3 regions of the Azotobacter chroococcum genome follow, and region 2 is predicted to be linked to each of the others. Evidence: riboswitches for the same ligand, from Rfam matches in the RefSeq annotation. Region 2 holds a riboswitch; each other region holds the start of a gene.

Region 1 (7,029 bases), on a different replicon from region 2:
CCAGAGATTCTGGATGGCGCAGGACAGCGAGGCCAGGTCCATCTGCGGCAGGGTGCGGCGGCCGAAGACGTGCGCCTCGCGGCCGTCCATCAAGGCGCCGACCAGCAGCTCGGCGCAGTCGCCGATGCCCTCGACCTTCAGGCGCATGAACTCGTCGGCGCGCTCGCCGAGGGCCTCGGCGGTGCGCACCCGCTCGGCTTCCACCAGCTCCTTGATGCGCTGGCGCAAATCGGCGTCGCTGATGCGGATAAAGCGCCAGGGCTGCATCAGGCCGACGCTGGGCGCCTGGTGCGCGGCGTTGAGCAGACGCGCCAGCAGCTCCGGCGCCACGCTGCCGCCACTGAAATGGCGCATGTCGCGGCGTTCGGCGATGGCGCGGTAGACCGCGGCGCGCTCGGCGTCGCTGAAGGCGTGGGGGTTCATCGCAATTCCTGTGGGTTCACCCGCGCCTCAGGGGCGCAGCAGCGCGGCCGCCGCCTGCGGCGCCGAGGGCAGGTAGAAATGGATGTAGCTGGCGGTCAGCCGGCCGCGGCGGTAGACCGCCTCGGCGGTACGCCGGTAGTTGGGGCATTCGCCGTGGGCGACAGGCGTCAGCGCGCAGGCCATGGTGGAATGGTGGTAGCTGTGCCCGCGCAGGCGCATGCCGTCCAGCTCGACCTCCTGCATCGCCAAGGCGGCCAGCTTCGGCTGCATCCAGGCCTCGCCGGGCAGCAGACCGAGCATGGCTTCGCGGCGGCCGTCCAGATCGGTCAGGGCGTCGAGCAGGTAGAGCATGCCGCCGCACTCGGCGAGGATCGGCCTGCCGGCCTCATGGTGGGCGCGGATCGCCGCGCGCATCGGCGCGTTGCCGGCCAGCCGGTCCAGGTGCAGCTCGGGATAGCCGCCCGGCAGGTAGAGGCTGTCGACCGCCGGCAGCGCGGCGTCGTCCAGCGGCGAGAAGAACGCCAGCTCGGCGCCGAGCCGCTCGAGCAGTTCCAGGTTGGCCTGGTAGAGGAAGGCGAAGGCGGCGTCGCGCGCCACGCCGATGCGCACCCCGGCCAGCAGCGGCTCGGGCGCCGCCTGTGCGGGCGCGGCGAAGGCCACCGGCGGCGGCAGGTCGGTGCCGGCGCTGGCGGCCAGGGCCGCGGCGGCGGCGTCCAGGCGGGCGTCGAGATCGGCCAGCTCCGCGGCCTGGACCAGCCCCAGGTGGCGGCTCGGCAGCTCGATGTCGGCGCTGCGCGGCAGCGCGCCGTACCAGCTCAGGTGCGCCGGCAGGCTGTCACGGAGGATCTCGCCGTGACGGGCGCTGCCGACCCGGTTGGCCAGCACCCCGGCGAACGGCAGGTCGGTCTGGAAAGTGGCCAGGCCGTGGGCGACGGCGGCGAAGGTCTGCGCCATGGCCGCGGCGTCGATCACCGCCAGCACCGGCACGCCGAAGCGCCGCGCCAGGTCGGCGGCGGACGGCGCGCCGTCGAACAGGCCCATCACCCCCTCGATGAGGATCAGGTCGGCCTCCCCGGCCGCCTCCCAGAGCAGGCGCCGCGACTCGGCCTCGCCGACCATCCACAGGTCGAGCTGGTGGACCGGCGCGCCGCAGGCGCAGGCGAGGATCATCGGGTCGAGAAAATCGGGGCCGCACTTGAACACCCGCACGCGCCGGCCCCGGTTGACGTGATGGCGGGCCAGGGCGGCGGTGACGGTGGTCTTGCCCTGGCCGGAAGCCGGGGCGGCGATCAGCAGGGCCGGGCAGTGGCGCTCGTTCATCGGAGCCTCCCGACGTTCGGGATCGCGAACGAATCCGCCCCTGCATGGCCTAGGGCGGGTGAAACCCGCCGGGTTCGGTGGGGTCTTCGCCATGTCTGGCGGGTTTCACCCGCCCTGCACGAGCCGTATACATCCACTCGCCGCATCAGAACTCGATCCCCTTCTGCGCCTTCACCCCGGCCTGGAAGGCGTGCTTGACCAGGGTCATCTCGGTCACGGTGTCGGCCGCCTCGATCAGTCCGGGCGGCGCGCCACGGCCGGTCACCACCACATGCTGGTGCAGCGGCCGCGCCTGGATGTCGGCGAGCAGCGGCTCCAGCTCCAGGTAGCCGTACTTCAGGGCGATGTTCAGCTCGTCGAGCAGCACCAGGTCGATCGACGGATCGTCGAGCAGCTCGCGGGCCACCACCCAGGCCTCGCAGGCCTTGTCGATGTCGCGCTGGCGGTCCTGGGTTTCCCAGGTGAAGCCCTCGCCCATCACGTGGTAACGCACCTGCTCGGGAAAGCGCCGGAAGAAGGCCTCCTCGCCGGTGCTGGCGGCGCCCTTGATGAACTGCACCACACCGACCCGCAGGCCGTGGCCGAGCGCGCGGGCGACCATGCCGAAGGCTGCGCTGCTCTTGCCCTTGCCGTTTCCGGTGTGCACCAGCAAGAGGCCGTGCTCGTCGGTGGCCTGGGCGATCTTCCCGTCGACCACCGCCTTCTTGCGCTGCATGCGCGCCTTGTGGCGCGCGTCCCGTTCCGGCGACTCGCTCATCCGCGGGCTTCCTGCGCCCGCTGCGACTTCAGGCGGGCGGCGAAGCCGGCGTAAAGCGCAGTGGCGAGGCCCACGTAGAGCGCCAGGTTGGCCAGGCTGCGCGGGTAGTGGCTCAGCACGCGCTGCACGAACTCGGCGAACGCCGGCTCCGGATAGCGGCCGGAGAAGAAGTAGAAGCCGCCGCCGGAGAACAGATAGCAGACGAAAGCGCTGAAGATCACCGCCAGGCCGAGCACGGCCAGGCTGTCCAGCCGGTCCAGACTGTCGCGCTGCAGAACGGCGAAGATCCGCCCGCCCAGCCACAGCGAGCCATAGGCCGGAACCAGCAGCCAGTAGGCCGGCGACAGGCACCAGTCGCTCACGCCCATCCAGCCGGTGGCGACGAAATCGAGCAGCGTGGCTTCGAGGAACAGCGCCGGGAACACCCAGCGCGGGCTCAGCAGGGCACCGGCGAGGAAGAACACCGCCCAGGAGGCGCTCGGCAGGTTGAGGGTGGCGAAGTGCTGACCACGGGTCATGGCCATCAGCAGGGCCAGCGCCACACCGACGACCAGCTGGCTGCGGGGGGACAGGTTGAGCATGCTGCGTTCTCCTTGTGGATGGTTCCGGCCCGCCGGCCGGCGGCGCCTCACAGCGCCTGGTAACGGACGGTGAAGTACACCGCCTGCCCCGGCTGGTTGTAGCCCAGGGCGGTTTCGTAATCGGCGTTCAGCAGGTTGGCGACGCGCGCCTGCAGACGCCATTCGGGGGTGATGCGGTATTCGCCGCGCAGATCCACGTCGGCGTAGCCGGACAATTCGTTGTCGTTGGCCACGTCGTCGTAGCGCCGGCCCTCGGCGTGCAGCGTGGCGCCGACGGCGAAGTCGCCGAAGCGCCGGTCCAGCTCCAGGTTGAACATCTGCGAGGCGCGGCGCGGCAGCTCGTTGCCCTCGTTGTCGCCCGAGCCGCTGTTCTCCGGCTCCAATAGACTGTAGTTGGCGCTCCAGTCCCAGCCGAACGAGCGGCTGCCGACCTCCAGCTCCAGGCCGCGGATGCGTGCCTCGTCGATGTTCGCCGGCCCCTGGATGGAGGAATCGTAGACGATCAGGTCCTTCACCTTGGTGCGATAGGCGTTCAGCGACCAGTGCCCCCAGTCGTGCACCCCGGACAGGCCGACCTCCAGGCTGTGCGAGGTTTCCTCGTCGAGGTCGGCGATGCCGTAGAAGGGATAGTACAGCTCGTTGAAGGTCGGCGCCTTGAAGGCGCTGCCGTAGCTGACGGTGGCGCGCAGGGCGTCGGTCAGGGCGTAGCCGTAGGCGACGTTGCCGGTCTCGTGCTGGCCGAACTGCTCGTTGTTGTCGCGGCGCAGGGAGACCTGCCAGTCGTGGCGGCCGTATTCGCCGAGGTACTGGACGAAGGCGCCGTTGTTCTCGCGGGAGTCCTCGTCGTAGTCAGTGGTGCCGTTGACCTCCTCGCGCTGGTAGTCGACGCCCAGGGTGAGGACGTGGCCTTCGGCCAGGGTCAGGTCGTTCTGCCAGCTGGCGCTGTCGCGGCGGCTGTCGAAGCGCGAGTAGAAGCTGCCGTCCTGGTAGGTGTCGGACTTGTCCTCGTTGCGCCCGGCCTGCAGGGTGACCTGCCAGAACGCCAGCGGGCTGAAGCGCGCGCGGCCGCTGACCACGTTCTGCTCGCCGTCGGCGTTGGCGGAAAAGCCGGCGGTGCCGCGGCGGTTCACCTGGTCGTAGTCGTTGTGCGACTTGGCGCGCAGGAAGGTGCCCTCCAGTTCCAGGCCGTTGTCGAAGCGCCAGCCGGCGCGCAGCGCGGCCGAGTGGTTGCGGTAGCCGTCGGCGTCGTTCTCGTAGCCGCTGGTCCCGGGGCTCTTCACGTTGATGCCGTCGGTGTCCTCGCTGCTCAGGGCCAGGCTGTACCAGCCGTGGGCGTTGCCGCCGGAAACCCCGGCGCTGCCGGTGTAGGCGTCGTGGGTGCCGTAGCCGGCGGAGAAGAACGGCTTGGGCGCACCGTCACCGCCCTTGCGGGTGAAGATCTGGATCACCCCGCCGATGGCTTCCGAGCCGTACAGGCTGGAGCGCGGCCCGCGGACCACCTCGATGCGCTCGATCATCTCCACCGGCAGATCCTGCCAGGCGGCGGTGCCGGTGGTCACCGAGCCGACGCGCACGCCGTCGATCAGCACCAGCACATGGTCGGACTCGGTGCCGCGCAGGTAGACGGAGGTGGACTTGCCGTGGCCGCCGTTGTTGGCGATGGATACTCCCGGCACCCGCTTGAGCAGCTCCGGCACCGACTGCGCCTGGCTGCGCTCGATGTCGTCGCGCTCGATCAGGCTCACCGCGGCGAGGCTGTCGCGCAGGGTCTGGGCGCTGCGTGCGGCGGTCACTACGGTGGCGTCGAGGCTCAAGGGGTCGTCGGCCGCCTGGGCCGGAGAAAGGCAAAAGAGGCCCAGCAGCGCGGACGCCGCCGGCCCGAAACAGGGCTTGCGAATCAAGGTCGTTCTCCGCCGCGCCACCCGCACGGCCTGAAATCAGCGAAAGCGGGCGGGAAAGCGCTCAGGCAGAACCTGCCTGCGGCCTTCTCCGCGCCGCCAGAAATCGCGACAGGCCGGTCTCCGGGCTCACGAGCGAAGCGCCATGCGGCGGCTTCCGAAACCACGCCTTCCCGTGCCATGCGGGACACAGTGGCCTTACGGCGGTTTCGCGACTCGTCTACCGTTGCGGGGGCAGCGCCGGCCTTGTGTCGCGGATCATCGCGGCACGCACCGGCTTCCCTGTTTCACCTTTCGTGAGAAAGGCACCTGAAGCGAGGCGCGCAGGGTAGTGGAAACGCCGGCCGGGCACAATGAGACGGATCGCCCGATATCATGAGATCCGCTCATGTTGCGACAGCCGGCGCTCAGCCCTCCAGTGCGGCCAGCAGCTCTGGCAGGACGCTGCCGGCCGGGCCGTGCAGGCAGAGGTCGGCATGCCGGCTGAGCGGGGTCGGCTGCGGATTGATCTCGACCACGAAGGCGCCACGGCGCTTGGCCGAAAACGGCAGCTCGGCGGCCGGATAGACCAGGCTGGAAGTGCCGACGCTGAAGAACAGCCCGGCCTGCAGGCCGGCTTCGCTGGCCCGGGCCAGCACATCGGACGGCAGGTTCTCGCCGAACCAGACCACCGCCGGGCGCAGCAGGCCGCCGCAGGCGCAGTGCGGCAGGCTGTCGAGCGTCGCCGGCCAGTCACCGCCGTCGGCCTCGCAGCGAAAGCACTTCAGCCGGTGGAGGTTGCCGTGCAGCTCCAGCGGCGCCGGGCTGCCGGCGCGCTGGTGCAGGCCGTCGACGTTCTGGGTGATCAGCGTGACCCCGGGCAGCCGCCGCTCCAGCGCGGCGATGGCCAGGTGCGCCGGGTTCGGCTGAGCGGCCAGGCACTTCTCGCGGCGCCAGGCGTACCACTCCCAGACGGTGCGCGGATCGGCGCGAAAGCCCTCGGGGCTGGCCAGCTCTTCCGGGCTATAGCGCGCCCAGAGCCCGGTCTGGGCGTCGCGGAAGGTCGGGATGCCGCTCTCGGCGGACACCCCGGCGCCGGTGAAGAACACCACGCGGGCAGCATCGCGCAGGCGGCGGGCGAGATCGGGAAGGGCGTCGTGCATGCTGGAACTCCTCGATGGTCGTTGGCGGCCCGCCGATCTCGACAACCGGCCAGCCCTTCGCATAGGTTGCCTTCTTACACCCACAACATGGAGCCGGTACAGGCATGAAAACCGCCATCGCCATCCGCCACGTCGCCTTCGAGGATCTCGGCGTCTTCGCCCCCGTGCTGGAAGAACTGGGTTACCAGATCCGCTATGCCGATCCCGGCATCCTGGACGCCGACGAGCTGGCCGCGCTGAACGTGGAGGCGGCCGACCTTCTGGTGGTCCTCGGCGCGCCCATCGGCGCCTACGATGAAGCCACCTATCCCTTCCTGCTGGCGGAGCTGGAGCTGATCGGCAGGCGGCTGCGCAGCGGCAAGCCGCTGCTCGGCATCTGCCTGGGCGCCCAACTGATCGCCCGCGTCCTGGGGGCGAAGGTCGCACCGATGGGCGTCAAGGAAATCGGTTTCGGCGCTCTCCAACTGACCACGGAAGGCGCCGCCGGCTGTCTCGGCGCACTGGGCGACGGCGGCACCGTGCTGCACTGGCACGGCGACATGTTCCAGCTGCCGCCGGGCGCCACCCTCCTCGCCCGCACCGAGATCTGCCCGAACCAGGCGTTCATGCTCGGCAATGCCGTGCTGGGCCTGCAGTTCCACCTCGAAGCCGATCCCGCGCGGATCGAACAGTGGCTGATCGGCCATGCCGCGGAGCTGTCCGCCAGCGGGATCGACCCGGTGACGATCCGCCAGCAGGCGAAGGACGTGGGGGAAGAGCTGCGCCGGCGCGGACAGCAGGTGCTGCGCGACTGGCTCGCCGGGCTGGCCTGACGGCCCGTCCGTCAGGGCTGACGCGCCACCGGCATGCCGCGCAGCACGCGCCGGGCGCCCAGATAGCGCCCCTGCCAGTAGCCGTCGGCCAGGCGA
Region 2 (7,029 bases):
CCTGTTGCGGCCTGAACAGGTGCAGAGTGTTTTTGTGGTAGAGCCTCGAGTCGGCAAAGTGCTCGGCCGCTAGCACTTGACCGACCAGGATCAGGGCCGTGCGGCGAAAGCCTTTGCCGCGGACCTTGTCCAGGATATCCGCCAAGGTACCACTGACCTGTTCCTGGTCGGGCCAACTGGCACGATGGACCACTGCGATGGGGCAGTCGCTGCCGTAATGCGGCAGCAGCGTTTCGACGATGCGTTCCAGGTGTTTCACCGCCAAGTGGATGGCCAGAGTCGCATGATGCCGCGCCAAGTCTTCAAGGGCTTCGCCCTCGGGCATTTCCGAGCTGCTAGCGTAGCGCGTCAAAATCACCGTCTGCGACACACCAGGCAGGGTCAGCTCGGCTTCCAGCAGGGCGGCACAGGCAGAGGTGGCGGTTACCCCAGGGATGATCTTGAAGGGAATGTCCAGTGCGCGCAGGTGGCGGATCTGCTCGCCGATGGCGCCGTACAGAGAGGGGTCGCCGGAATGCACGCGGGCCACGTCCTGCCCCTTGGCATGAGCTTCGCGGATCAGTGTGATGATCTGTTCCAGACGCAGCTCGGCGGTGTTGATCACACGCTCCGCACAATGGCCTTCGAGCACTGCCTCGGGCACCAGCGACCCAGCGTACAGGATGACCGGGCAGGCCCGTAGCAGACGCTGGCCCTTGACGGTGATCAGCTCCGGATCGCCGGGGCCGGCACCAATGAAATAGATGGTCATGGATGATCCAGAAGGGTGTGAAGGGGCGCCGTGGCCAGCGCGAGGCTGGCCACGGTGTTGGTACGCTTGGGCAGTAGCAGGCGTGCCGGTCCGGCCCCTAGGATTTCAGCCTGGGCCATGGCGCTGGCTTCCGCGACGCCGGAGCTGCCGGTGATGCTGAGGGCCAGCGGCGATTTCCGGGTCAGGCGGTCGTGGTAAGCGCTCAGACGTTCGGCGGATAAAAAGGCCAGTGGCAGGCGCAGATGATCGGCCAGGCGCAGCAGCCCGGGCTCGTCACGCTTGTGCACGCTGCTGGCCAGTCCGGCGAGATCGCCGGGCCGCAGGCCTGCTTCGTCCAGCGCTGCATGCAGCAGCGCCAAAAGTGATTCCAGCGGGCAGCCCCGGCGGCAGCCGAGTCCGGCGATATGCATCCATGCTGCTTTATCGGGCTCAGGCATTGCGGCTGTTGCGACCGAACAGCCAAGCTGCCGAGAGTCCCAGTGCTGCCCAGAACAGCGCGTTGGTTACCAGCGAGGCGAGGATGAACTGGTTGGCCAGCGTCTCGGGGGCCAGATTCGTATGCACTTCTGGTTGCGGTGCGCCAATCAGGTGCGGAATCGCCAGCAGCACAGCACCAGAGATGCGCAGGCTCCAGGATCGTGCGAAGGCAATGAGAACCAGGCCGATGGAGGTGGCTACGGCGGTGCCGATCCACCAGTACTGGCGCAGTAGCAGATCGGCCGCCTCGGTACCTGGCAGTTCCGGCGGCAGGCCGAGCGAAGGCGCCAGACTGAAGGTGGTGAAGCCACCGAGTCCCCATAACAACCCATTCCAGGTTTTTCCCGGTGCGTGGAGGGTGAACAGGCCGGCCAGCATCAGGGCGAAACCAACCGCTACGACGAGATTGCTCAGCCCCGTGGCCAGGGTCCGCTGCCAGCCATCCTCGGGTGCCCAGCTTTCATGGACATGCCCGTCCGCATAGTCGTGCTCTTCGGCATGGCTGTGTTCGACGCCGTTTTCGTAGGTTTCCGCCTCGAGGATCAGGGGCGTCACCCAGAGGCTCTGCAGCAGGGTCAGCAGGAGGGCGGCGAGCAGCCCGGCAAACCCTGCGGTTCGTGCGATGCGCTTGATCATGGAGTCCTCAGTGGCAGGGGAAGGCTGCGCTGTGGCGGGTGTCGTGGGCCGCATTGTGCAGCGCCTCTATGGGCGAAAAGCCGGCAAAGAAGATCAACACCGCACCGAGCAGGCAACTGCCCAGAGCGAGGGTGATACGTTTCGGCCGGGAGAGCGCCGCTGAGGCGGAGGAGGAGAGGGTAGCGGACATGGTATGACCTTCCGTGACTGTGAGTGAGGCGGAAGGAGTGCGCGACATGGGTCCGGGCCACTGAAGCGCCTGGGTTCCGGCCTACGCCCGCCCTCCGCGGGTTGCCAACAGGGCCTCAGGCCGGTCTCCGGGCTTGTGACGTCCGTCATGGAGACGGTCGGGACGGCCTTCCCATGCCTCCCGGTCCGCGAGATCTTGCGCAGCTGATCTTCGGCGAACCGACGGCACAGTGGCTACATCGACCCTTCGTACACTTACCGTTGCGGGGGCAGCGCCGGACTTGAACCGGCTTCCCGTTTCACCTCGCGCTCGGCGGCATGAGACACCTGAAACCGTCTTTCTAGCTGAGCACGGGCCGGCGCGAGCGTCAACCGTGGCGATTGACCCGCCCGGAGACTCTGCGTAGCCTTTCCGGCTTCGAGGTTCTCCGCCATTGCGCGGAGCTAAGAGGGAACACGGTCGAGCCGTGGCTGCCCCCGCAACTGTATACGGCCTCAAACCCTTCGATATGCCACTGCGCCAAGCGGGAAGGCGAAGAGGTATGCGCATTGCGCAGGCCGTCAGCCAGGAGACCTGCCTCGAACATCCATGACAACTGGGCGGGGTGATCCGGTGGTGCTGGCCGGTGCTTTTCCATGCGCCTGTCCGTTCTCGCCTGCCCGCTGATCCGCAACGATCCACGCAGGGCCAACCATGAAATCGCTCGCCAAGCTTCCCGTAACTATCGTCACCGGCTTTCTCGGCGCCGGAAAGACCACCCTGCTGCGGCATATGCTGGCGCATGCCGAGGGCCGGCGTATCGCTGTGATCGTCAACGAGTTCGGCGAACTCGGCATCGACGGCGAAATTCTCCGGCAATGCTCCATCGGCTGTACTGAGGAAGAGGCCAACGGGCGTGTCTTCGAACTGGCCAACGGCTGCCTGTGCTGCACGGTGCAGGAAGAGTTCTTCCCGGTGATGCGTGAACTGGTGGCCCGTCGCGGCGACTTTGACCACATCCTGATCGAGACCAGCGGTCTGGCCCTGCCCAAGCCGCTGGTGCAGGCCTTCAACTGGCCGGAAATCCGCAATGCCTGCACCGTGGACGCGGTGATCACCGTGGTCGACAGCCCGGCCGTGGCGGCCGACACCTTCGCCGCCTTCCCCGAGCAGGTGGACGCGCAGCGCCGGCAGGACCCGAACCTGGATCACGAGTCTCCGCTGCACGAACTGTTCGCCGACCAACTGGCCAGCGCCGACCTGGTGGTGCTGAACAAGACCGACCTGCTCGATGCCGCCGCGCTGGAAAGGGTACGCGCCGAGGTCGCCGAGGAACTGCCGCCAGCAGTCAAGGTGATCGAGGCCCATGGCGGCGAGCTGCCCTTGAACGTGCTGCTGGGACTGAGCAGCGAGACTGAGCTGCACATCGACGGCCGCCAGACCCACCATGACCTGGAAGACGAGGATCACGACCACGACGAATTCGACTCTTTCGACCTTTCCCTGCCGGAAGTGGCGGAGGAGCATCTGCTCGCCACGCTGAGGAATACGGTGGCGCGGTATGGGATATTGCGGATCAAGGGCTTCGCCGCCATTCCCGGCAAGCCGATGCGGCTGGTGGTGCAAGGCGTGGGGCAGCGCTTCGACAGGCATTTCGATCGTGCCTGGCAGCCCGGCGAGGCGCGGGCTACACGGTTGGTGATGATCGGCCAGCAGCTGGACCGGGCCGCGATCATTGGCGAGCTTCGGGCGGCGCTGATGTGAGGATGAGAACCCACCCTGTAGGAGCGAGCTTGCTCGCGGACAACAGAGCACTAAAAGCTTCGCGAGCAAGCTCGCTCCTACGAACGGGCAGGTGCTGACTGATGCACCTGCTCCGCGCCCAGCCCGGCGTCCAGCTGCCGGCCGACAGCATCGCCGACCTCGAGCAGACGCCCGCCGAGCTGGTGATCCTCTGCACCGGCGACTCGCACCTGTCGCTGCTTGCCGAGGTGGCCCGCACGTTGCCGGACGACTATCCCAGCCTGCGCCTGGCCAGTCCGGCGCAACTGCCCAACCATGCCTCGGTGGATTTCTACGTCGAGCAGGTGCTGCGCCACGCCCGGGTGATCCTGATCTCGGTGCACGGCGGCGTGAGCTACTGGCGCTATGGAATCGAGCGTCTGGTCGAGCTGGCCGAAAACGGCGCCCGGCTGATCCTGGTGCCCGGCGACGACAGCCCCGATCCGGAGCTGAGCGGCCTGGGCAACGTCTCCGCCGGGGACAGCGAACGGCTCTGGCAGTACCTGCGCCAAGGCGGCCGCGACAATGCGCGGCAGCTGTTCCACTGCATCGCCAGTCGCTGGCTGGACCGCGACTACCGCTGGGACGAGCCCAGGGCTCTGCCGCGTACCGTGCTCTATCACCCGACGCAGGGCGAAGCCACGCTGGCGCAGTGGCAGGCCCGCTGGCAACCGGGGCGGCCGGTGGCGGCGCTGCTGTTCTACCGCACCCATGTTCAGGCGGCGAACACCGCCTTTGTCGACGTCTTCTGCGAGCGCCTGCAGGCCCAGGGGTTGAACCCGCTGCCGATCGCTGTGGCCAGCCTGAAGGAATCGGCTTGTCTGGCGCAGGTCGAACACTGGCTGGACGAGAGCGTGGCGGCGGTCATTCTCAACACTACCGGCTTCGCCCAATCCAACCCAGAGGCGCCCAGTCTCCGGCCGTTCCGCCGCGATGTGCCAGTGCTCCAGGCGCTTTGCGCAGTGGACAGCGAAGAGCAATGGCAGGATAGCGCCCAAGGCCTCGGATCACGCGATCTGGCCATGCATATCGCGCTGCCGGAGCTGGACGGGCGCCTGGTCACCAGGCCGATCAGTTTCAAGGGGCTGGCCTGGCACAGCGAACGCAGCCAGAGCGATGTGGTCTGCTATCGCCCGCATCTGCCTGGGATGGATTTCGTCGCCGAACTGGCGCACCGTTGGTGCGAGCTGGCCCGCAAGCCGAATGGCGACAAGCGCATCGCTCTGGTGCTGGCCAACTATCCGACCCGCGACGGTCGTATCGGCAACGGCGTCGGTCTGGACACTCCGGCGGCGGCTCTGAATATCCTGCAAGCCTTGCAGCGGCAGGGTTATCCGATCGAAAATCTACCGGAGAATGGCACGGCACTAATCCACCAGTTGCTCGGCGGCGTGACCAACGATCTCGACACCCTGGATCTGCGCCCCTGCGCCCAGAGCCTGGCGCTGGACGATTACTGGCGTTGTTTCGCGGAGCTGCCCGAGGCCAATCGCACGGCCGTGCTGGCGCGCTGGGGCGCGCCCGAACAGGACCCGATGTCCCGCTCCGGGCGGATGATGATCGCCGGATTGCGCTTCGGGCTGACCTTCGTCGGTATCCAGCCGGCACGCGGCTATGGCATCGACCCCAGCGCCGTGTACCACGATCCGGACTTGGTGCCCCCCCATGGCTACCTGGCGTTCTACTTCTGGCTGCGGCGGGTCTATGCGGCCGACGCCGTCATCCATGTCGGCAAGCACGGCAACCTGGAATGGCTGCCGGGCAAGAGCGTGGGCCTGTCGCCATCCTGCTGGCCCACCGCACTGCTCGGCCCGCTGCCGAACATCTATCCCTTCATCGTCAACGATCCCGGCGAGGGTGCCCAAGCCAAGCGTCGCACCCAGGCGGTGATCATCGACCACCTAATGCCACCGCTGACCCGCGCCGAAAGCTACGGGCCGCTACGTGATCTGGAGCGCCTGGCCGACGAGTACTATGACGCCAGCCAGTTGGACGTGCGCCGCGCCATCGAGCTGCGTGGCGAGATCCTCGCGCTGGTGCGCGCGACCCGGCTTGACAGCGAACTCGGCCTGCAACTCAACGGCGACCCGGACAGCTGGCTGCCACAGCTGGACGCTTACCTCTGTGACCTGAAGGAGTCGCAGATCCGCGACGGTCTGCATGTGTTCGGCCAGTCGCCGAGCGGCACGCTGCGCCGCGACACGCTGCTGGCCTTGCTGCGCATTCCCCGTGGCGACGGGCAGGGCGCGAATGCCAGCCTGTTGCGCGCCTTGGCGCGGGACCTGGCGCTGGGCTTCGATCCGCTGGACTGCGACATGGCTGAACTCTGGAAGGGAGCGCGTCCGACCGAACTGCTGGTCTGCGGCAGCGATCCCTGGCGCACGACGGGCGATACTCGCGAACGGCTGGAGCACTTCGCTCTGCGGTTGATCGAGTCCTGCCTGAGCGGGGAGGCGATCAAGGTGAGGGGCGAGGCCGAGCCCGTCCTGAATGGTTTGCGCGAGCATCTGGCGCCGTTGCTGGATGGCTGCGGACCGGCGGAAATAGCCGGCCTGCTCGCCGCGCTGGAGGGCCGCTTCGTGCCGGCCGGTCCAAGTGGCGCGCCCAGCCGTGGTCGTCTCGATGTGCTGCCCACCGGCCGCAACTTCTTCACGGTGGATGTGCGCAACCTACCCACGCCCACCGCCTGGCGCATCGGCGTGCAATCGGCCGACCGCCTGCTGGAGCGGCATCTCCAGGACCACGGCGACCACCTGCGTCAGCTCGGCCTCTCGGTATGGGGCACGGCGACCATGCGCACCGGCGGCGACGACATCGCCCAGGCCCTGGCGCTGCTTGGCGTGCGTCCAGTCTGGCAGCCCGGCAGCCAGCGCGTCGAGTGCTTCGAGGTGCTCTCCCTGGAGCAGTTGGGCAGGCCTCGGGTGGACGTCACCCTGCGGGTATCCGGTTTCTTTCGCGATGCCTTCGCCAACCTGATTCGCCTGTTCGACGACGCCGTGCAGGTGGTGGCCGAGTTGGACGAGGAGGAGGCCTGGAATCCCCTGTCGGCACGGGTCTGGCAAGAGGTGCTGATCCTGCAGGACAGCGGCATGAGCGAGGCCGAGGCCCGTCGCCAGGCCGGCTGGCGGATCTTCGGCGCCAAGCCTGGCGCCTATGGTGCGGGCATCCAGAATGCCATCGAGGAGCGTGCCTGGGAGAGTCGCGCCGATCTGGC
Region 3 (7,029 bases), on a different replicon from region 2:
GTCGGTGGTGGTGTTGCGGATGCAGTTGCCGCTGGTCTGGATCGCATGCATCTGCACCGTCGCCAGCTCGGCGAGGATCTCCGGGACATCCTCCAGCTCCGGCCAGTTGAACTGCACGTTCTGCCGGGTACTGATGTGGGCATAGCCCTTGTCGTAGTCGCGGGCGATCTGGGCCAGCTTGCGCAGTTGGCGGGAGGACAGCAGTCCGTAGGGTACGGCCACGCGCAGCATGGGAGCATAGCGCTGGACGTACAGGCCGTTCTGCAGGCGCAGCGGACGGAATTCCTCTTCGCTCAGCTCGCCGGCTAGGTAGCGGCGGGTCTGGTCGCGGAACTGGCGGACCCGGTCCTCGATGATGTGTTGATCGTACTGGTCATATACGTACATGAAGTGTCCTGTCGGTCAGGCTGCTTACTGCTTTTTCTGCGCGCACGGCCGCGCACCGCATTTCGGAGAGCGGGTCACGATAGCAGTTCAGGGTTATACGTAAAAGTAATGTTTTTCTATAACGCTAGAGTTTTTTGTTATTGAACAGTGTACGGAAGTACTCCGAAGTGCAAGTCCGCTCCGAACTGGCTTCTGCGATGAGGGGAGGAAGGGGCTCGGTTCAGGCCTGGGCCAGATGCAGGATCAGCTTGACCACGCCGACCAGGACCAGCACGAACAGGACGGTGAAGCCCACCCCCAGCAGGATGAAATGGCTGGGCTTGCCCTGGGAGAAGTCCCGCGTCCGGTTCTTGCCGCTCTGCACGCCTAGGGCGGCGGCCAGCACGCTGTGCAGCATCTGCCGGAACGTCAGGGGCTTGTCGTCGTCGCGGTCGTCGTCCATGGGGGCTTCGCCTCAGAGTTGCGGGCGCTGGTAGCCGCCCGGTACGCCGTTCTTCGACAGCACGTACTGCCAGAGCTGGAGATTGCGGGCGCGGAAGGCTCCGGCGCAGGAGAGTAGATAGTAGCGCCACATGCGCCGGAACCTTTCTCCCAGCGTGCTGGCGAAGCGCGGCCAGGCCGCCTCGAAGTTGGCGTGCCAGGCCATCAGGGTCCTATCGTAGTCCGCGCCGAAACTGTGCAGGTCCTCGAGGATGAACAGGCCATCCAGTCCATCGCCGATCTGTCCCAGGGAGGGCAGGTCGCCGTTGGGAAAGATGTAGCGGTCGATCCAGGGGTCCGACGTCGAGTGGCGCTGGTTCTTGCCGATGGTGTGCAGGAGGAACAGGCCGTCGTCGGCCAGGCAGCGCGCGGCGACCTCGAAGAAGTGGCGGTGGTTCTTGCGACCGACATGCTCGAACATGCCGATGCTGACGATGCGGTCGAAGCGGCCCTGGATCTCGCGGTAGTCCTGCAGGCGGAACTCCACGGGCAGGCCGGCGTAGCGCTCCCGGGCCCAGGCCTGCTGTTCCCGGGAAACCGTCACCCCGACGCAATGCACGCCATGCCGCTCCGCCGCGTAGCCCATGAAGCTGCCCCAGCCGCAGCCGATGTCCAGCACCCGCATGCCGCGCTCCAGGCCGAGCTTGCGGCAAATCAGCTCCAGTTTGGCCTCCTGGGCTTCGGCCAGGCTGCTGGCGCTTCGCCAATAACCGCAGGTGTAGGTCATGCGCGGGTCGAGCATGGCCTCGTAGAAGTCGTTGCCGAGATCGTAATGGGCCTCGCCGACCTGCCAGGCGCGTCGGCGGCTCTGCAGGTTGAGCAGGCGCGCTCGCAACGCATAAAACATCAGTCGTGCCGGTTTCACTTGCTGGTCGATGCCGGCGCACAGCAGGCGAAAGAAGAATTCGTCCAGCCGCTCCGCCTCCCAGGCGCCCTCCATGTAGGCTTCGCCCAGCCCCAGATTGCCTTGGGCGAAGACCCGTTCGGGCACTCCGCCAGCCTTGAGCTGCATGTCCCAGGGACGGTTGCCGCCGATGCGGATGTCTGCCCGTTGCAGAAGTTCGACCATCAGGCGATGCAGGGCGGAGTCCTGCGAAAGATAGCTGGACCCGGCGTTGAACGTGAATTCTCGGCTCATGGTTGTTCCATCCTGACCTGGCTCCACCGGATCGGTCTCCGGGATGACACTTCGGAATCTGCCGGCGGCCTGTCGAGACAACGCGCCCAAGCAAAGTCAGATTAGGCAGGGACGGGCGCGACGGCCAATAATCCGCGGCAGGGCCGTCGGAAAACCGTCGGCGAACCGGCCGTCAGCCCGAGGCATTGCGCTTGCCCGGCCGTCACGCGCCGCGTAAGGTGCGCCCCTGCCGGCCCCTGGCCGGCGACATGGAGAACGCGGTGCCCGGATCAAGGTCCGGGGTAAATGGGAAGTCAGTCCAGGCTGACGCTGCCCCCGCAACGGTAGGGCCGTTTCACGGCCGAGCCCGACACCAGCCCGTTCTCCCGATGCAGGCCGCGGTGGGCGGCCGTGCGGTCGCCAGCCCTGGTCGTTCCGGCGTCTTGCCGCCGGCGCTGCGTCCGTTTCGCGTGCCCGCCGCCTTTCGATCCGGGATAGGGCATGCCATTTCCTCTTCTCTTCCGCCGCTTCGGCCTGGTCCTGCTGCTCGGGCTGCTTGCCCCCAGGGCCTCGGCGGCGCAGCTCAACGCCATCGTTTCCCGCTACAGCGCCGCCGAGTTCGCCGGCGCCGTCGCGCAGTTCCAGCAGCACAATCCGCACTGGCGGATCAGCGCACGCACCCCGGAGCAGCTCGCCGAGCTCGACGAGCCGGCGCTGCGCGCCTGGCTGGGCGAGGGCCGGGTGCTGCTCGGCGTCGGCCTGTTCGGTGCCGAGGTGGAGCGCCTGGGGCCGCTGCTCGGCCAGGTCGCGCCGGCGGACAGCTTTCTGATGCACAGCGAGCATGCCCTGGTGCAGCTCAGCCGCAGCCGTGGGCGCCCGCTGTTCGCCTCGCGCGAGGCGGTCGAGACCCTCGGCCGGCTGCGTCCGCAGGGCGAGCTGGGTGGCTGGATCGCCCGCCAGCAGGCCGAACATCCCGGCCAGGCCGAATGGATCGCCGCGCGCAGCTACTGGCAGGCCGGCGGCATCGACAACATCGCCGGCCTCTTGGCCTGGCTGGCGGCCCGGCATGATCAGGGCGTGGCGGTACCGGCCGTGCAGGCGCGTCCGCCACTGCGCTTTTACCAGGATGGTGCGCTGCGCGGCGAGGGCGAACTGACGTACTCCGGCGACGCGCTGGTCGCTGTGATCGACCACGGCCGCGCCGACCGCGCCGGCGATCGCGAGCTGAACGACGCCTTCTGCCAGCGCCTGGAAAGCCGTGGCCTGGCCTGCGTCAGCCTGTTTGCCGACTGGGGGCCGGGCTCGCTCGCGGCGGTGCGCTGGCTGAAGGAGGGACGCCACCCGCCGCTCGCCGCCATCGTCGTGCTGCAGGACTTCGTGGTCGGCGGCGGCGAAGGCCGCGAGGAGGTCACCGGGCTGTTCGAGCAGCTGAACGTGCCGGTGCTCAAGGGCCTGCGTCTGGAGGATCGCGACGAGACCGGCTGGCAGCTGTCCGGCGACGGTCTGGCGCGCGACAAGGTGCACTACCAGCTGGCCATGCCCGAACTGCAGGGAAGCAGTCAGGCCACGGTGCTGGCGGCCTGGCACGAGCGCCAGGAGGACCCGCTATCGGGCATCCGTTTCGGCGTCGCCGCGCCGCTGCCGGACCAGCTCGATACCTTCGCCGCGCGCATCCAGCGCTGGCGTGCCCTGCAGCAGAAGGCCAACGCCGACAAGCGCCTGGCCATCGTCTACTATAACCATCCGCCGGGCCGGCACAACATCGGCGCGGACAACCTCGACGTGCCGCAATCGCTGTTCGAGATCCTCACCCGGCTCAGAGCCGAGGGCTACGACACCGGCCCGCTGCCGGCCTCGCCCGAGGCGCTGCTCGACCTGCTGCAGGAGCGCGGCGTCAATCTGCCGGAGCAGGGCGACGCCCTGGCGGCCATGGCCGACAAGGTGCAGAGCCTGAGCGGCGAGGATTACCGCCGCTGGTTCGCAACCCTGCCGGCGGCGCTGCAGGCGGAGATGGTCCAGGGACCGCTGGGCTACTGGCACGCCCAGCTGCGCCGCGCCCTGGACAGCGGCCGCAGCGAGATCGCCCGCGGCCTCTACGAGAACGGCTCCGGCGAACTGCACCACGTGCTGGACGGCGTGGTGCACCCGGCGCGCTCGCGCGCTCTGGACCTGCTGGCCCAGCTCGAAACCCTCTACCGCGCCGCCCTGGAGGCGCCGGGGCAGGCCGACTGGGCGCAGGCCGAGTCGCTGGTGCAGGCGCTCGCCGCCACCGGCATCGAGGGTCTGCGCGGCTGGGGAGAGGCGCCGGGACGGGTGATGGTGCAGGGCGAGCGCCTGCTGCTGCCGGGCATCCGCTTCGGCAAGGTATTCGTCGGTCCGCAGCCGCCGCGCGGCTGGGAGATCGACCAGGAACTGCTGCACGCCAACCTGGTGTTCCCGCCGCCGCACCAGTATCTGGCCTTCTACCACTGGTTGCGCGACGGCTTCCGCGCCGATGCGTTGATCCACCTCGGCCGGCATTCCACCTACGAATTCCTGCCGCGCCGGCGCGCCGGGCTGAGCGACGAGGACTACCCGATGCAGGTGGTCGGCGACCTGCCGAGCATCTACCCCTACATCGTCGACGGCGTCGGCGAGGGCATCCAGGCCAAGCGCCGCGGCCTGGCGGTGATGATCGACCACCTGACGCCGCCGCTGGTAGCCACCCCGCTGTACGACGACCTGCTGCGCCTGCGCCAGCTGATCGAGAGCTTCGAGGCCGGCAGCGGACAGGTGGACGGTCCGGCGCGGCGCGCCACCATCGCCGAGATCCGCCGGCTGATCGGCAGCTCCGGGCTGGAGCCGGAGCTGCGCCAGTCGATGGCCAAGCCGCTGGCCGCACGCGGGATCGGCTTCGAGCAGGCCGACGACGACCTGCTGGTGCACGAGCTCGGTCACTACCTGACCGCCATCCAGGAGCGCTTCATGCCCATGGGCCTGCACGTGTTCGGCAAGCCCTGGCGGCAGGAGGCGGTGGACACCCTGATCAGATCGATGGGCGCGGGCGGCGAGGCCTTCCGCCCGGCGCTGGTGGATTCGCCCAAGGCCGAGATGGCGGCGCTGCTGAATGCGCTGGGCGGCCGCTTCGTCGCCCCCGGCAAGGGCAACGACCCGATCCGCACCCCCGAGGCGCTGCCCACCGGACGCAACTTCCACGCCCTCGACAGCAGCCTGCTGCCCAGCCGCATCGGCTGGCGCATCGGCAGCGAAATGGCGGCCAAGGCGCGGGCGCGTCCGCTGCCGGCGGACGGTCGCGAGGCGGTGATCCTCTGGGCCTCGGACACGGTGCGTGACGAGGGCGCGATGATCGCCTTCGGCCTCGACCTGCTCGGCGTCGAGCCGCAATGGAACAGCCGCGGCATCGTCGAAGGCATCCGCCTGCGCGAGCTGGCGCCGGGCGAGCAGCGCCGCGACCTGCTGTTCACCACCTCCGGGCTGTTCCGCGACCTCTACGCCGACCAGCTGGCGCTGCTCGAGCGCGCCGTGCTGCTGGCCCTGAACGCCTCCGCCGAGCGCATCCGCCGCGACTATCCGGCCCTGCGCCCGGCGCTGGCCGAGGCGCTGGCGCCCTTGCAGGGCATGGGCGAGGGCGGCAACGAGAGCCTGGACGGCAACCGCGTGGCGGCGCACTGGGTGGAGGACGCCGCCGGGCGGCTCAAGACCGGCCTGTCCGCCGCCGAGGCCGGACGGCTGGCCGCGCTGCGCCTGTTCGGCGTGGCGCCCGGCGCCTACGGGGCCGGCATCAACCGCCTGGTCGAGCGCTCCGGCAGCTGGCAGGAGCGCGGCGAACTGGCCCGCGCCTACGTCACCCGCATGGGCCACGCCTACGGCCTCGCCCAGCAGGGCGAGGCGGCGCAGGAGGCCTTCGCCGACAACCTCAAACAGGTGCGGCGCACCTACCTGGGCCGATCCAGCAACCTCTACGGGCTGATGGACAACAATGACGCCTTCGACTACCTCGGCGGCCTGAGTCTGGCGGTCGAGCAGCTCTCCGGGCAGGTGCCGGAGAACTTCGTCGCCTGGCACAACGATCCGGCCCAGGTGCGCCTGCAGCCGCTGGCGCAGGCGCTGTTGGCCGAGCTGCGCGGGCGCTTCCTCAACCCGGCCTGGATCGAGGCGCTGATGCGCCACGACTACGCCGGCGCGCGGACCATGGGCAGCGAGTTCCTCGAATACCTCTGGGGCTGGCAGGTGACCAACCCGGAGATCATCGGCGACAGCGCCTGGCAGGAGGTCAAGGCGGTGTACCTCGACGACCGTTACCAGATCGGCCTGGACGACTTCCTCGAACAGGGACAGAACGTGCATGTGAAGAGCAACATGCTGGCGCTGATGCTGGTGGCGATCCACAAGGGCTTCTGGCAGGCCGACGAGGCCACCGTCCAGCAGCTCGGCGAGCAGTTCGCCCGTCTGGTCGGCGCCCACGGCCTGCCGGGCAGCGGCCATACCCGGCCGGATCATCCGATGCTGCAGTGGCTGCTGCCGCAACTGCCGGCCGAACTGCGCGCCGGCCTCGAACGGCGCCTGCAGGCCGCGCAGCTGCCGGCGTCCGAGGCCCCGTCGCCGAGCACGCTCAGCGAGCTACAGCCGGCGGCGCAGGACGAGGCGACCGAACAGGGCGCGCAGGCGGAGGCCGATGCGGGGGAAGGCGCGACCCAGGCGGCGGATGAGCGCCTCTGGCTGGCGCTGGCGGGCCTGGTGCTGCTGCTCGGTCTGGGAATCTGGCGCGGGCGCGGCCCGCGCGTTGCGAAAGGAGTGTGACGATGCTGGACAGTGCGATCTTCGCCTGGATTCACCACCTGGTCGGCTGGCTGCTGGAGCCGGTGACCGTCGCCATGCTGGCGTTGCTGGCGCTGGCGATCTGGGATGTCGGCGTGGCCTGCGGCGAGCGCTTCGGCGGCCTGGCGCGCTGGCGCCGCTTGCCGGCCCCCGAGGTCGAGCGGTGCGCCCGGCGGCGTCTGGAGCGTTCCGACCTGATCGCCCGGCTGGGGCCGATCCTTGGCCTG

What was found. A riboswitch is a leader RNA that binds a small molecule or an ion and turns the genes downstream of it on or off. The one in region 2 is predicted to bind cobalamin.
Region 1: linked by a shared signal. The riboswitch ahead of btuB (TonB-dependent vitamin B12 receptor) and the one ahead of cobW (cobalamin biosynthesis protein CobW) in region 2 are both predicted to bind cobalamin.
Region 3: linked by a shared signal. The riboswitch ahead of ACG10_RS09645 (cobaltochelatase subunit CobN) and the one ahead of cobW (cobalamin biosynthesis protein CobW) in region 2 are both predicted to bind cobalamin.

Annotation. Positions count from the first base shown of each region.
Region 1 covers NZ_CP011835.1:2,825,597-2,832,625, forward strand. Annotated here, with positions in the region: gene bluB (5,6-dimethylbenzimidazole synthase) at 1-423, opposite strand, end outside; gene ACG10_RS12960 (cobyrinate a,c-diamide synthase) at 451-1,743, opposite strand; gene cobO (cob(I)yrinic acid a,c-diamide adenosyltransferase) at 1,889-2,500, opposite strand; gene ACG10_RS12970 (hypothetical protein) at 2,497-3,081, opposite strand; gene btuB (TonB-dependent vitamin B12 receptor) at 3,129-4,982, opposite strand; cobalamin riboswitch at 5,077-5,307, opposite strand; gene ACG10_RS12980 (SIR2 family NAD-dependent protein deacylase) at 5,387-6,121, opposite strand; gene ACG10_RS12985 (glutamine amidotransferase) at 6,226-6,933, shown strand; gene ACG10_RS12990 (C40 family peptidase) at 6,945-7,029, opposite strand, start outside.
Region 2 covers NZ_CP011836.1:26,543-33,571, forward strand. Annotated here, with positions in the region: gene cobM (precorrin-4 C(11)-methyltransferase) at 1-751, opposite strand, end outside; gene ACG10_RS21425 (cobalamin biosynthesis protein) at 748-1,188, opposite strand; gene ACG10_RS21430 (CbtA family protein) at 1,181-1,864, opposite strand; gene ACG10_RS21435 (CbtB domain-containing protein) at 1,872-2,054, opposite strand; cobalamin riboswitch at 2,156-2,399, opposite strand; cobalamin riboswitch at 2,458-2,649, shown strand; gene cobW (cobalamin biosynthesis protein CobW) at 2,748-3,797, shown strand; gene cobN (cobaltochelatase subunit CobN) at 3,899-7,029, shown strand, end outside.
Region 3 covers NZ_CP011835.1:2,070,368-2,077,396, forward strand. Annotated here, with positions in the region: gene ACG10_RS09630 (nitrite/sulfite reductase) at 1-387, opposite strand, end outside; gene ACG10_RS09635 (DUF2970 domain-containing protein) at 608-829, opposite strand; gene cfa (cyclopropane fatty acyl phospholipid synthase) at 842-2,005, opposite strand; cobalamin riboswitch at 2,247-2,379, shown strand; gene ACG10_RS09645 (cobaltochelatase subunit CobN) at 2,486-6,784, shown strand; gene ACG10_RS09650 (MotA/TolQ/ExbB proton channel family protein) at 6,787-7,029, shown strand, end outside.